Regions from separate parts of the Alteromonas sp. McT4-15 genome, predicted to be linked through region 1. Evidence: predicted binding sites of a transcription regulator. Region 1 holds the regulator's gene; each other region holds the start of a gene.
The links. Region 1 encodes sigma-54, which starts transcription at its own class of promoters, with help from an activator protein. Its sites were predicted from a motif close to GTTGGCACGNNNNTNGNNT; they were not measured.
Positions count from the first base shown of each region.

Region 2: the regulator sigma-54 is predicted to act here: its motif matches at 1,573-1,591, upstream of glnA (glutamate--ammonia ligase).
Region 3: the regulator sigma-54 is predicted to act here: its motif matches at 1,344-1,362, upstream of flhA (flagellar biosynthesis protein FlhA).
Region 4: the regulator sigma-54 is predicted to act here: its motif matches at 2,333-2,351, upstream of LHL20_RS09020 (formate/nitrite transporter family protein).

Region 1 covers NZ_JAJALG010000007.1:65,610-68,826, reverse strand. Annotated here, with positions in the region: gene lptB (LPS export ABC transporter ATP-binding protein) at 1-562, shown strand, start outside; gene LHL20_RS07675 (RNA polymerase factor sigma-54) at 636-2,132, shown strand; gene hpf (ribosome hibernation promoting factor) at 2,162-2,449, shown strand; gene ptsN (PTS IIA-like nitrogen regulatory protein PtsN) at 2,463-2,906, shown strand; gene rapZ (RNase adapter RapZ) at 2,965-3,217, shown strand, end outside.
Region 2 covers NZ_JAJALG010000002.1:310,315-313,531, reverse strand. Annotated here, with positions in the region: gene glnA (glutamate--ammonia ligase) at 97-1,506, opposite strand; gene typA (translational GTPase TypA) at 1,952-3,217, shown strand, end outside.
Region 3 covers NZ_JAJALG010000003.1:56,507-59,723, reverse strand. Annotated here, with positions in the region: gene fliR (flagellar biosynthetic protein FliR) at 1-67, shown strand, start outside; gene flhB (flagellar biosynthesis protein FlhB) at 157-1,281, shown strand; gene flhA (flagellar biosynthesis protein FlhA) at 1,418-3,217, shown strand, end outside.
Region 4 covers NZ_JAJALG010000009.1:26,510-29,726, forward strand. Annotated here, with positions in the region: gene LHL20_RS09015 (bifunctional protein-serine/threonine kinase/phosphatase) at 1-1,160, opposite strand, end outside; gene LHL20_RS09020 (formate/nitrite transporter family protein) at 1,259-2,107, opposite strand; gene LHL20_RS09025 (transglutaminase family protein) at 2,507-3,217, opposite strand, start outside.

The DNA.
Region 1 (3,217 bases):
TGATAAGGGCGCCATTGAAATTGACGACAACGAGTTAACACATCAGCCCATGCATGAGCGTGCACGCCGCGGAATTGGCTACCTCCCGCAGGAAGCATCTATATTTAGAAAGCTCACTGTGCATGAAAATATCATGGCAATTTTACAAACCCGTAAAGATTTAAATTCACAGCAGCAAGAGGAAGAAGCCGATGCGCTACTTGATGAATTTAATATTAACCATATACGTAATAGTACGGGGATGAGTTTGTCAGGGGGAGAACGCCGCCGAGTGGAAATTGCGCGCGCCCTTGCAGCTAAACCACAATTTATTTTATTGGATGAACCCTTTGCTGGTGTTGATCCAATATCAGTAAATGATATAAAGAAGATTATTCAACATCTTCGAGATAGGGGTATCGGTATCCTTATCACTGACCACAACGTACGAGAAACATTGGATGTTTGTGAAAAAGCGTACATTGTGAGTCATGGCGAGCTTATTGCGCAAGGAACTGCGGAACAGGTTTTAAGTAATCAAAAAGTAAGGGATGTATACCTAGGCGAACAATTCAGGCTATAGTTAGTGTAACCGGATTGTCATTTTTCAATCTCGCTCAGGTATATTCAATTTAGAGCATTTAAATAAGACGTAGATGAAACCATCTTTACAGCTAAAATTTAGCCAACAACTCACCATGACACCTCAGTTGCAGCAGGCCATTAAACTGTTGCAGCTTTCTACGCTCGATCTTCAACAAGAAATTCAAGAAGCGTTGGATTCAAACCCGCTATTAGAAGTTGAAGAAGGCCACGACGAGCCTCAGCTTGAAAAAAATAACATCGATAATGATGACAGTGGGGTAGAAGCTTCTGCCACTGCATCAAGTGATACTTTGGAAGCTGGCGACGCACTAGAAAAAAATGATCTTCCAGACGAATTGCCAATCGATAGCACATGGGATGAGTATTATTCAGCATCGTCTGCGCCGGCACCAGGACCTGCCAGTGACGACGAACAAATTTTCCAAGGTGAAACGACTGAGGACATACAAGAACATCTATTGTGGCAGATGCGCCTCACCCCTTTTTCTGACACTGACCGTGCCATTGCAATGGCTATCATTGATTCTATCGATGAGTCAGGGTATCTAACCGTTACTCTTGAAGAGATTTTAGAGGCGGTTAACGCGCAAGAAGCCTCTGGCGAAGATGAAGAGGAACTCATTGAAATGGACGAAGTAGAATGTGTATTAAAGCGCATTCAAATGTTCGATCCCATTGGTTCTGGATCGCGCACCCCACAAGAATGCTTGATGGTACAGCTTCGCCAATTCGCAGATGATACACCATGGCTTGCCGAGGCAAAGCAGTTAATAGAAGACTATTCTGATTTGCTGAGTAGCAAAGATTACCGCACCTTAATGCGCAAGAGCCGATTGAAAGAAGATCAGCTTCGCGAGGCTATGCGTTTGCTGCAAACCTTGAATCCTCGCCCAGGTAGTGCTTTAGTTACTAAAGAACCTGAGTACGTTATTCCAGATGTATCGGTTACCAAAAAGAATGGCCGTTGGGTGGTTGAGCTGAACCCTGATAGCCTGCCAAAACTTAGCGTCAATCAACAATATGCCGCAATGAGTCGCCGTGCGAAGAACAGTAGCGATTCACAATTTATCCGCTCACACATGCAAGAAGCCAAGTGGTTTATCAAAAGCCTAGAGTCGCGTAACGACACACTGATGAAGGTAGCAAATTGTATTGTGCAGCAACAAATGGGCTTTTTTGAACATGGCCCAGAAATGATGAAACCAATGGTATTAAATGATGTCGCAGAAATGGTAGATATGCACGAATCGACTATTTCACGTGTGACAACACAAAAATACATGCATACCCCTCGTGGCATCTTCGAGTTGAAGTATTTCTTCTCTAGCCATGTTGCAACGGAGTCAGGTGGTGAATGTTCATCAACCGCCATTCGTGCATTGATCAAAAAACTAGTGGCAGCTGAAAAACCCAGTAAACCACTAAGTGATAGCAAGATTGCTTCATTGTTGGCCGAGCAAGGCATTAAAGTTGCCCGGCGGACAATAGCAAAGTACCGGGAATCGTTATCGATCCCGCCGTCGAACCAACGCAAGAGCCTTATTTAACGGGCTTAATAATATAAGGAAGACGAAATATGCAAATCAACCTTACTGGTCATCATGTCGAAATCACCGACTCTTTGCGTAATTATGTCGATACGAAGTTCAGCAAACTTGAACGTCACTTTGATCACATTTCTAATGTGCATGTCATCCTGAACGTTGAAAAATTAAACCAAAAAGCAGAAGCGACAGTTCACTTAAGTGGCGCTGAAGTATTCGCATCCTCAGAAAATACCGACATGTATGCGGCGATTGACAGCATGGTTGATAAACTCGACCGGCAGGTAATCAAGCATAAGGAAAAACTTAAAAAGCACTAGTAGTTAATTAAGTATGGATATACAAGCCATCGTAAGTCTGGACCGCACTGAATGTGCGGTTCAATGTAATAGTAAAAAGCGTATTTTAGAGATCATTGCCGATATTGCTGCTAAGAACAACGCGCATATCGACCAGTCGACAGTACTGAATAGTTTGTTGGCGAGAGAACGAATGGGTAGCACAGGTATCGGAAACGGCATTGCCCTTCCCCATGGTCGCTTAGCTGGCCTTGATAGAGTTATTGCCATTGTTGTTACCAGCACACCAGCTATTGATTTTGATGCGCTAGATGAAAAACCTGTCGATATTTTCTTTGCACTATTAGTACCTGAAGAACAAACCGAAGGTCATCTACAAACACTAGCCACAGTCGCAGGCAAACTGAGTAATAAAGACACTATTAAAGCAATAAGGCGTGCTACCACAAGCGATGACATTATAAATGCGTTAGCGTAACTCGCTGCTATACAACATTACTGCATTAAGCGCTTAACAGTGTAAAGGGAGAATATAAGTGAAGCTGATTATTATCAGTGGTCGTTCGGGCTCAGGAAAATCAATTGCACTGCGCGCTCTTGAAGACTTAGGGTATTACTGCGTTGACAATATTCCGGTTAACTTGCTCCCTACGCTAACGCACACAGTGGTTGATGAATACGATCAAGTCGCCGTTAGCATAGACGTACGTAACCTGCCTAAAAATCCAGACGATTTAGTAGAAATACTTGATTACCTGCCTTCGTCTTGGTCGATGACCATTGTGTATA
Region 2 (3,217 bases), on a different contig from region 1:
GACCCTGATAAGCTTGATATCGTTATAGTAGTTAAACAATAGTCATAAAAAAAGCCCGCAATGCGGGCTTTAGTATGATTCTAAATACTGCGTGAATTAAACGCTGTAGTACATGTCGAACTCAACAGGGTGAGTTGTCATGTTAAGTTTGGTAACTTCTTCAGACTTAAGGTCGATGTATGCATCAATCATGTCGTCAGTCATAACGCCGCCAGCTTTAAGGAAGTCACGGTCATTATCAAGGGCTTCAAGCGCCATTTCTAGTGAGCTTGCAACAGTTGGGATTTCTGCTGCTTCTTCTGCTGGTAGGTCATACAAGTCCTTATCCATCGCATCGCCAGGGTGGATCTTGTTCTTAATACCGTCAATACCTGCCATAAGCATAGCAGTGAATGCTAGGTATGGGTTAGCTGTTGGGTCAGGGAAACGTACTTCGATACGACGCGCTTTATCGCTTGTTACGTGCGGAATACGAATAGATGCAGAACGGTTACGTGCAGAGTATGCAAGCATTACCGGTGCTTCGAATCCTGGAACTAGACGCTTGTATGAGTTGGTAGAAGCGTTCGCAAACGCGTTAATTGCACGCGCGTGCTTGATGATACCACCGATGTAGTAAAGTGCTTCTTCAGAAAGGCCTGCGTACTTGTCGCCCGCGAAGATGTTTACGCCATCTTTTGAGATAGACTGGTGGCAGTGCATACCTGAACCGTTATCACCAACTAGAGGCTTAGGCATAAATGTAGCCGTTTGGCCGTATGCGTGCGCAACGTTGTGAACAACGTACTTGTAAACTTGGATTTCGTCAGCTTTCTTAACTAGCGTGTTGAATTGGCAAGCAATTTCGTTTTGGCCAGCAGTTGCTACTTCATGGTGGTGCGCTTCAATTACAAGGCCCATCTCTTCCATAACAAGACACATAGCCGCACGGATGTCGTGTGCAGAGTCTACTGGTGGTACTGGGAAGTAACCGCCTTTAACGCCAGGGCGGTGTGCCATGTTGCCGCCTTCAAACTCTTCACCAGAGTTCCATTTTGCTTCTGAAGAGTCGATCTTGTAGAAAGAACCCGCCATGTCTGTGTGGAAGCGAACGTCGTCGAAAAGGAAAAACTCTGGCTCTGGGCCGAAGAAACATGTGTCACCGATGCCAGTTGATTTTAAGAATTCTTCTGCACGACGAGCAACTGAGCGTGGGTCACGCTCATAACCTTCCATTGTAGAAGGCTCAACGATGTCACAACGAATGTTTACTTGTGTTTCTTCAGCAAAAGGATCTACTACGCAGCTTGTTGCGTCTGGAAGAAGAACCATGTCTGATTCGTTGATGCCTTTCCAGCCAGCAATTGAAGAACCATCGAACATTTTACCTTCTTCGAAAAACTCTTCATCAACAACGCTCGCAGGAATAGATACGTGTTGTTCCTTACCTTTGGTATCGGTAAAACGTAAATCTACAAACTTCGCTTCACTTTCTTTAATCAGCTCTAATGCCTTTTCTACTGACATCGTGTCCTCCAGGTTTAATGTAAAAATGCGGAATGATCAGCTTCACCCCAACAGTGGAAAAAGTGAAAGCGATTATCATGCCATCTATATGTATGCCGTATTTTGTGGCATCGCACGAATAGCATCACTTTCGAATTGAAATATTTGCACTATGTTGGTGCAGTGTTGCACGGTTATGGTTCATGTTGCATGTTGCCGCCGTGATTTAGACTAGATTACTTTATGAACGCTTACCACCCAAAATGCTAAAATGGATGGGTAAAGCAGGAAATCTTTAGTTGAGTTAAGGTTTCGCATCTATTTTTAAAAAAAGATGCGCAAACGTCGTGGTTTTTCTGTACAATCCGCGCAAATTTTTCTATCTGCATTTTTTTGCAACAAATCTACTGCATACTTTTTCGTTTCGAAATAAGTCGGCATCGATTTACACAGGCTCTATATAAGCATGAATACCACTGATATTAGTAAATTGCGTAACATCGCAATCATCGCCCACGTTGACCACGGTAAAACAACCCTGGTAGACAAACTGTTACAGCAGTCTGGCACCCTTGAATCTCGAGGCGAGCAAGAAGAGCGCGTAATGGACTCGAACGACATCGAGAAAGAGCGTGGCATTACCATCCTTGCGAAGAACACCGCGATTAACTGGAATGACTACCGTATTAACATCGTAGATACTCCAGGGCACGCCGACTTCGGTGGTGAAGTAGAGCGCGTTATGTCAATGGCCGACTCTGTACTTCTACTTGTAGATGCGCAAGAAGGTCCAATGCCACAAACGCGTTTCGTTACGCAAAAGGCATTTGCTCAAGGTCTTAAGCCTATTGTTGTTATCAACAAAATCGACAAGCCTGGTGCACGCCCTGATTGGGTAATGGACCAAGTATTCGACCTATTTGATAACTTAGGTGCAACAGATGAGCAGCTAGATTTCCAAGTTGTTTACGCTTCTGCACTTAACGGTTGGGCGTCATTGGATGCCGACACCAAAGAAGACGATATGACGGCGCTGTTCCAAACTATTGTTGACCAAGTATCTCCACCAGATGCTGATATCGACGGCGCGTTCCAGATGCAAATCTCTCAGCTTGACTACAACTCATATGTGGGTGTAATCGGTGTAGGTCGTGTTAAACGTGGTTCTGTTAAGCCTAACCAGCAAGTGACGGTTGTTACTGCTGACGGACAAAAGCGCAATGGTAAAGTTGGCCTTGTGTATGGCTATCTTGGTCTTGCTCGTCACGAAGTTGAATCTGCACACGCGGGTGACATTATCGCGATTACAGGTCTTGGCGAACTGAAAATTTCAGACACTATCTGTGACGTAAATACTGTTGAAGCACTTCCTCCGCTAACGGTTGATGAGCCGACGGTAACGATGACGTTCCAAGTAAACACTTCACCGTTTGCAGGTAAAGAAGGTAAGTACGTAACGTCGCGTAACATTCTAGAGCGTTTGAAAGACGAACTAGTACATAACGTTGCATTGCGCGTAGAAGAAACACAAGATCCAGATAAATTCCGCGTTTCTGGCCGTGGTGAACTTCACCTAGGTATTCTTATCGAGAACATGCGTCGTGAAGGTTACGAGCTAGCGGTATCACGTCCGGAAGTAATTCTGAAAGAAGTTGACGGTGCAACGCAAGAACCTTACGAAACCTTGACTATCGACTGTGAAGAACAGCACCAAGGTTCAATCATGGAACAG
Region 3 (3,217 bases), on a different contig from region 1:
TCACTTTGAAACCCAGTGGTTTCGCGCTGAACAGTTTATGTGTGAGCTATTAAATATTTGTCCTTAGAAAAGACAAGTCGCGGTAGAAATTGTTCGCGGAAAATGACAGGTTTGCGAGCAAGCTAAATGAAAAACTAGGCGAGAAGAGCAGAGCAAATGGCAGATTCAAGCGAAAAAACAGAAGACCCCACGGGGAAAAAACTCGATGATGCCCGGAAAAAAGGGCAGATTGCGCGATCCCGTGAACTGTCAACCACCTTAGTATTAGTGGTGAGTGCTTTCATGTTCCTGTTTCTCGGAGGATGGATTGCCGAGTCGGTCTTTAAACTTACACAGCGCATGTTTATTCTTTCTCGTGATGAAACCTACGACATTACCCACATGTTTGGCGCATGGGGTGAAGCCTTTTCTACCATTAGTGCGCCTGTCTTACTGTATATGGTCGTTGCCATGATAGCGGGTATTTACGGCTCAATAGCCCTAGGTGGTTACAACTTTACGTGGGAAGGAGCGAAGCCCAAAGGGTCAAAAATGAGCCCAATTCAAGGGTTCAAGCGCATGTTTGGCATGAACGGCTTAGTTGAATTAATCAAGTCTATCGCCAAAGTAGTGCTTATTATTGGCATGGCCATTGGGGCGCTATTGTACTTTCAAGATGAAGCACTCCACCTCGATATGGAATCGTATCCCGGCAACATCTTCCACGCTCTTGATATGCTTAAGTGGGCATTTCTTATTCTAGCTTGCGGTATGATCCCCATTGCCATAATTGATGTGCCATATCAGATGTATAAGCACAACAAAGAAATGAAAATGACCAAGCAAGAGGTTAAAGACGAGCGCAAAAATGCCGAGGGCGACCCTATGGTTAAAGGCCGTATTCGTCGTTTGCAGTATCAAGCTGCCACAAAACGCATGATGCAGGAAGTCCCAAAAGCCGACGTGGTAGTCACTAACCCAACGCACTTCTCGGTTGCTATAAAATATGATGAAAGCGGCAACCGCGCCCCTGTTGTTGTGGCGAAAGGGGCTGATGAACTTGCCATGCATATAAGAAAAATTGCTACCGCAAACGATGTCCCACTTATTCCATCGCCTATGCTTGCTCGTGCTATCTTTTACTCTACCGAAGTCGATGAAGAAGTACCTAATGCGCTGTTTATGGCAGTGGCCCAAGTGCTTGCCCATGTTTATCAGCTTAAAGCGCACCGCGCTGGTAAGGGGAAACGACCCAGACCTCTTAAACGGGATTTGCCTATACCACCTGAATACAGACGGTAATTTCTAGGGGGGATTTCCGTCGTTTTATTTATCCAACGCGACTGTGGTAGCTATTCATCAAAGCTGGCACGTTAGTTGAAATGTCCCTTTCAGAATAGTGAAAAGCGTCAATTTTCTGATAGTGAGACAGTAAGCGATGCAGTTATCCGGTTATCTTCAGCGTTTCGACAAAAATCAGCTGCAAAATTTTACCAGTGGTTTAGGTGCGCCAATCGTACTTTTGGCAATTATGGGCATGGTAATTCTACCTATGCCGCCGTTCTTGCTGGACGTGCTCTTCAGTTTTAATATTGCACTTTCCCTTGTCATCATATTGGTCGCGGTGCTTACACAGCGTCCTGTCGACTTTGGTATTTTCCCTTTAGTACTCCTTATTGCGACCGTTTTGCGACTGGCGCTTAACGTGGCATCTACCCGTGTAGTACTCCTATACGGACACGAAGGCGGCGACGCTGCCGGTAAGGTAATTGAAGCATTTGGCGCGGTGGTTATTGGCGGTAACTATGCGGTGGGTATCGTGGTGTTTGCTATCTTGCTCATTATCAACTTTAAAGTGGTAACCGCAGGTGCAGGTCGTATTTCAGAAGTAAGTGCTCGCTTTACTCTTGATGCTATGCCAGGTAAGCAAATGGCAATTGATGCCGACTTGAACGCTGGGTATATCGACCAAGACCAAGCGCGTCAACGTCGTGAAGAAATTACCGCAGAAGCCGACTTTTACGGTTCGATGGACGGTGCGTCAAAATTTGTAAAAGGCGATGCGGTAGCGGGCCTTTTCATTATGCTCATCAATATAGTTGGTGGGTTATTCATTGGTATGATTCAGCATGATCTTACATTTGGAAACGCCATTGAAATTTACACTATCCTGACTATCGGTGACGGTCTTGTCGCGCAAATTCCATCGCTACTTTTGTCAGTCGCAACCGCGATTATCGTTACTCGTGAAAACGAAACTCAGGAGATGGGCAAAGAGATACGTGGTCAACTTGGTAATAATCAAGCCTTGTATATTGCCGCTGGTGTACTTTTTGTTATGGGTATTATTCCTGGCATGCCCCACGTTGCGTTTCTTGGTTTCTCTTTTTTGATTGCAGGCTTTGCTTATTGGCAATCACAACAAGAGAAGAAAAAAGCTGCCGAGCCTAAAGTCCCTGACGTGGTTAAGGATGAAACCGTTGCGCCAGAAGTCAAAGAGCTGGGTTGGGATGATGTACAGCAAGTCGATACCATTGGGTTAGAAGTTGGCTATCGCCTTATCCCGCTTGTCGATAAGTCACAAGGTGGCGAGTTATTAACACGCATTAAAGGCGTGCGTAAGAAATTGTCGCAAGAACTTGGGTTTCTTATTCCTCCTGTACATATTCGCGATAACCTCGATTTAGAACCAAATACTTATACCATTGCCATGCTCGGCGTGACCATTGGCGACTCACTCATCAGTCACGACGAAGAGCTTGCGATTAATCCAGGGCAGGTATTCGGCAAGCTTGAAGGACGCGCAACGAAAGATCCCGCTTTTGGGCTCGATGCTGTATGGATAAAACCGAATAAGCGCGAACATGCTCAAACACTCGGTTATACCGTGGTCGATGCCGCAACGGTTGTGGCAACCCATTTAAGCCAGCTTCTTACTAATAATGCGTATCAACTATTAGGTCATGAAGAAGCTCAGCAACTTCTTGATATGTTGGCAAAACAGCATCCTAAACTGGTTGAAGGACTGGTGCCGGATATTTTACCGCTTAGTACCGTAGTTAAAGTATTGCAAACGTTGTTATTCGAAGGCGTACCAATTCGTGATATGCGCACTATTGTTCAAACCCTAAGTGAGTATGGTACGCGTAGCCAAGACCCTGATGTACTCGTGTCTGCGGTGCGTATTTCGTTGAAACGACTGATTGTTCAAGAGATTACACAAGGCGCCAAAGAGATA
Region 4 (3,217 bases), on a different contig from region 1:
CCTTCTACGTACTGACTTAGACAATATTGCTTAGATGGAGGATTAGAAAAGCCCAGTTCAACATACAGCGGATGCTTAATGATATGAGGGCAATCTATCCGTCTGGCAAACCAACTTTCGATATTAGGAAGTAGTGTACAGTCTAACGTTGTGGGTTTGTCAGTAGTAATGAAGTCTGTCGCAAGTGTTTTTAGCACGAGCTGGTGGCGACCAGAGGTTTCATTTTCCTTATTACCTAGCGCTGATGTCGCCAGATAAACGTGGCTGCGAGCCGATGTATAAAGCTGCCTTTTTACTATAAGCCCGTCAACGCTATCGCCAATAGTGAGGTGTAAGGCTTGGTCACTTTGAGGCGCGAATAAAGTGTCCGGCGTAGATACAAAATTGGGAGTGACGGTAATTACCAATAACGTTGCATTGTCATCACTACCACTATCAAGCGCGCGATTTACATGTTGCTTGGCGAATTCGTCGGGCAATGATTGAAAGGTTTGCGCCTCTCTTAACGCATCTGAAATACTTGTAAATTCAAAGACACCATCACTACTTAGTGCAATGCTACTGCGTTCCGATAACGTCAACTTACTATAGTCAATCGCAATCTGCGAAGAAATGCCCAGCGCGTTTGCTAGATAACTATGGTCAGGCGACTCTGTACTAGGCTGTCGATGCCCTCGAGTAAGGGTTTTGCAGACTAACGATGTAGCGATTTGCACTTCACAATCACCAACGTGAAAAATGTGAAGCGTATTGTCAACAATGACTACAGCAGAAAAAGTGCACACATAACCTTTTTCCGGGGTGTAACAAAACGCACTTTGTTGGTTTCTCGCCCAGAGCAATGCGTTTATTTCGATAATGAGTGCTTTTGCTGTTTGTTCAATGTCCCAAACTTCAGGGGCAAGATTGAACATTTTGGTGAAATGTGAAGTGGCGAAGTCACTGGCAACTTGACTCACTGTACTACTGCTTATGCCATCGGCAATGAGAAAAAAACTGGCTCGCTCATGACGAAAATTAGATGAACGGCTATGCGGTTTTGCTATGCAGTAACTGAATGCATCTTGATTAACGCGCTTTATTCCTTTGGTAGAATATGCGCTTAGCTCAATGTGCGTCGATGCTCTTGAATGACTAGGTTGATTCAGTGGTGCATTCATATCGCTAAGCTCTCACAGTAAAACAATAACCCCAATTGCTTTAAGCTGCGCGACTTCTGTTGAATTAAATCATTCATAAAAGCCGCGCATGCGCATTGTTAAATGGGCAGTGTTTCAGATGCAGCTGCGCTATTTACAGGAATTTTGCGTTTGGGCAACGTTTTTACGTGAGTGGTATACAGTGTTAGACCCGTGAAGGCTAAACCACCTACTAGGTTACCTAGCGCCGTTGGGATTTCGTTCCAGATGAAATAATCCATAATAGAGAAATCACCACCCATAATGAGGCCAAAGGGGAATAAGAACATATTAACCACTGAGTGTTCGAACCCCATGAAAAAGAACAGCATGATTGGCATCCACATTGCCAACACTTTGCCACTTACATGGGTTGAAATCATCGCGCCGACCACGCCAAGAGACACCATCCAATTACACAGCATGCCGCGGATGAAAATGGTGATCCAACCTGCGGCGCCGTGTTCTGCGTAACCGAGAGTTCTCGCTTCTCCAATGCTCGCTACCTTTGTTGCAATGGCACCTCCATCAACGTTGTATCCCATAGTAAAGATAAACGACATCATAAAGGCTACGGTAAGCGCACCACCAAAATTACCTAAAAATACTAATCCCCAGTTACGCAAGATCTGCTTTGGCGTAACGCCTGGTCTGTTAGCCAGCCATGCTAAAGGTGTCAGCACAAAAACACCGGTTAACAGGTCAAAACCCATTAGGTATAGCATGCAAAAGCCAACAGGGAAGAGTACGGCGCCTAGCAGGAAAACACCAGTTTGCACTGCGATAGTGACTGCAAAGACCGCCGCCAACGCCAATATAGCACCCGCCATATAGGCACGAATTAATGTGTCACGAGTGGACATATATATTTTAGCTTCGCCGGCATCTACCATCTTGGTAGCAAATTCAGCAGGTAATAGATAAGCCATGGGTTCACCTTTTGTTTAAGTAATTAAATTAAGAGGCCAAAGGGTTTAAATGATCAAAAAAAGGCGTCCGCAATTCTCTTTCGCAAAAGAATTGGGGACGCCTTTGTCCAAATCATTTAAATTGTTATGGCACGTTCGATAGCATCTTAGAGCTTAAAAAGTACCGCGCTATCACTGTGTAACTGTAAATCTAATCCGCTCGATAACGTTATCGCAAGAAGTGTAAAGCGAGAAGAGTGCCAGTCTGAAATGACTTTCCGTATCGCTCTGAATATTCAGCAATATTTCTGTTTTTATGTTACTTCTGAATGCGCAGAAATGAGAAATAGTTTGGTTCAGATGCACCAAAATTGGATAGTGCCGCACTATTTATGTGAGAACTTTATCTATGTGAAAACCTTAGTTGAGTGAGCGCTTTAGTCGTTTATATCCTTGCTTCATTTTAATGCTGGTCATTTTTTCATCGGCCTGCTCTTGATAGCACAGTTGGGTATACAACCTATGTAAGTCATTAATAATACTGTTTGCGGTTGTATTAAGCTGAGCGGCTACTTTTTGTGTGTAGTGGCTTGGACTATCGTTGCCTCGTTTGGTGTTGGTGTGCTTTTCAATTAATGCTAATGACTTAACGTAATAGCGCTGGTATGGCGCAAGTGAGGGCACAAGGGTAACAGGGAAAAAATACACCAGTAAAATGACGCCAATTATGCCAATCAGGCTTAAAAATACTATGGTCATTTTCTTTGTACTAAGCTCCCCGAGCAGCCTTTCTAACATATCGCTTTGTGAAGTGGCATCAAAGCCCAAAATCCATTTGCTCCACGTGTAGTCTAACTGCCGCAACCACCCTTGGATCTGGGAAAATAATTCAGCCTGCCCCAAATTACCTAGCAGCCCTTTCTCACGCTGCTCACCAAAATCGAGTAAAGCTTGTTCTAGTCCATAAGCTAAACGAGACGGTGCCACCATACTGGTAGGATCGAAGCGAACCCATTGTTCACCCACCAAAGCTTCAACCCACGCATGGGCGTCATATTGGCGAATTTGGAGTACGTTGTCATTAAGTGCCTCGCCGCCGTGGTAACCTGTAACCATGCGTGCTGGAATGCC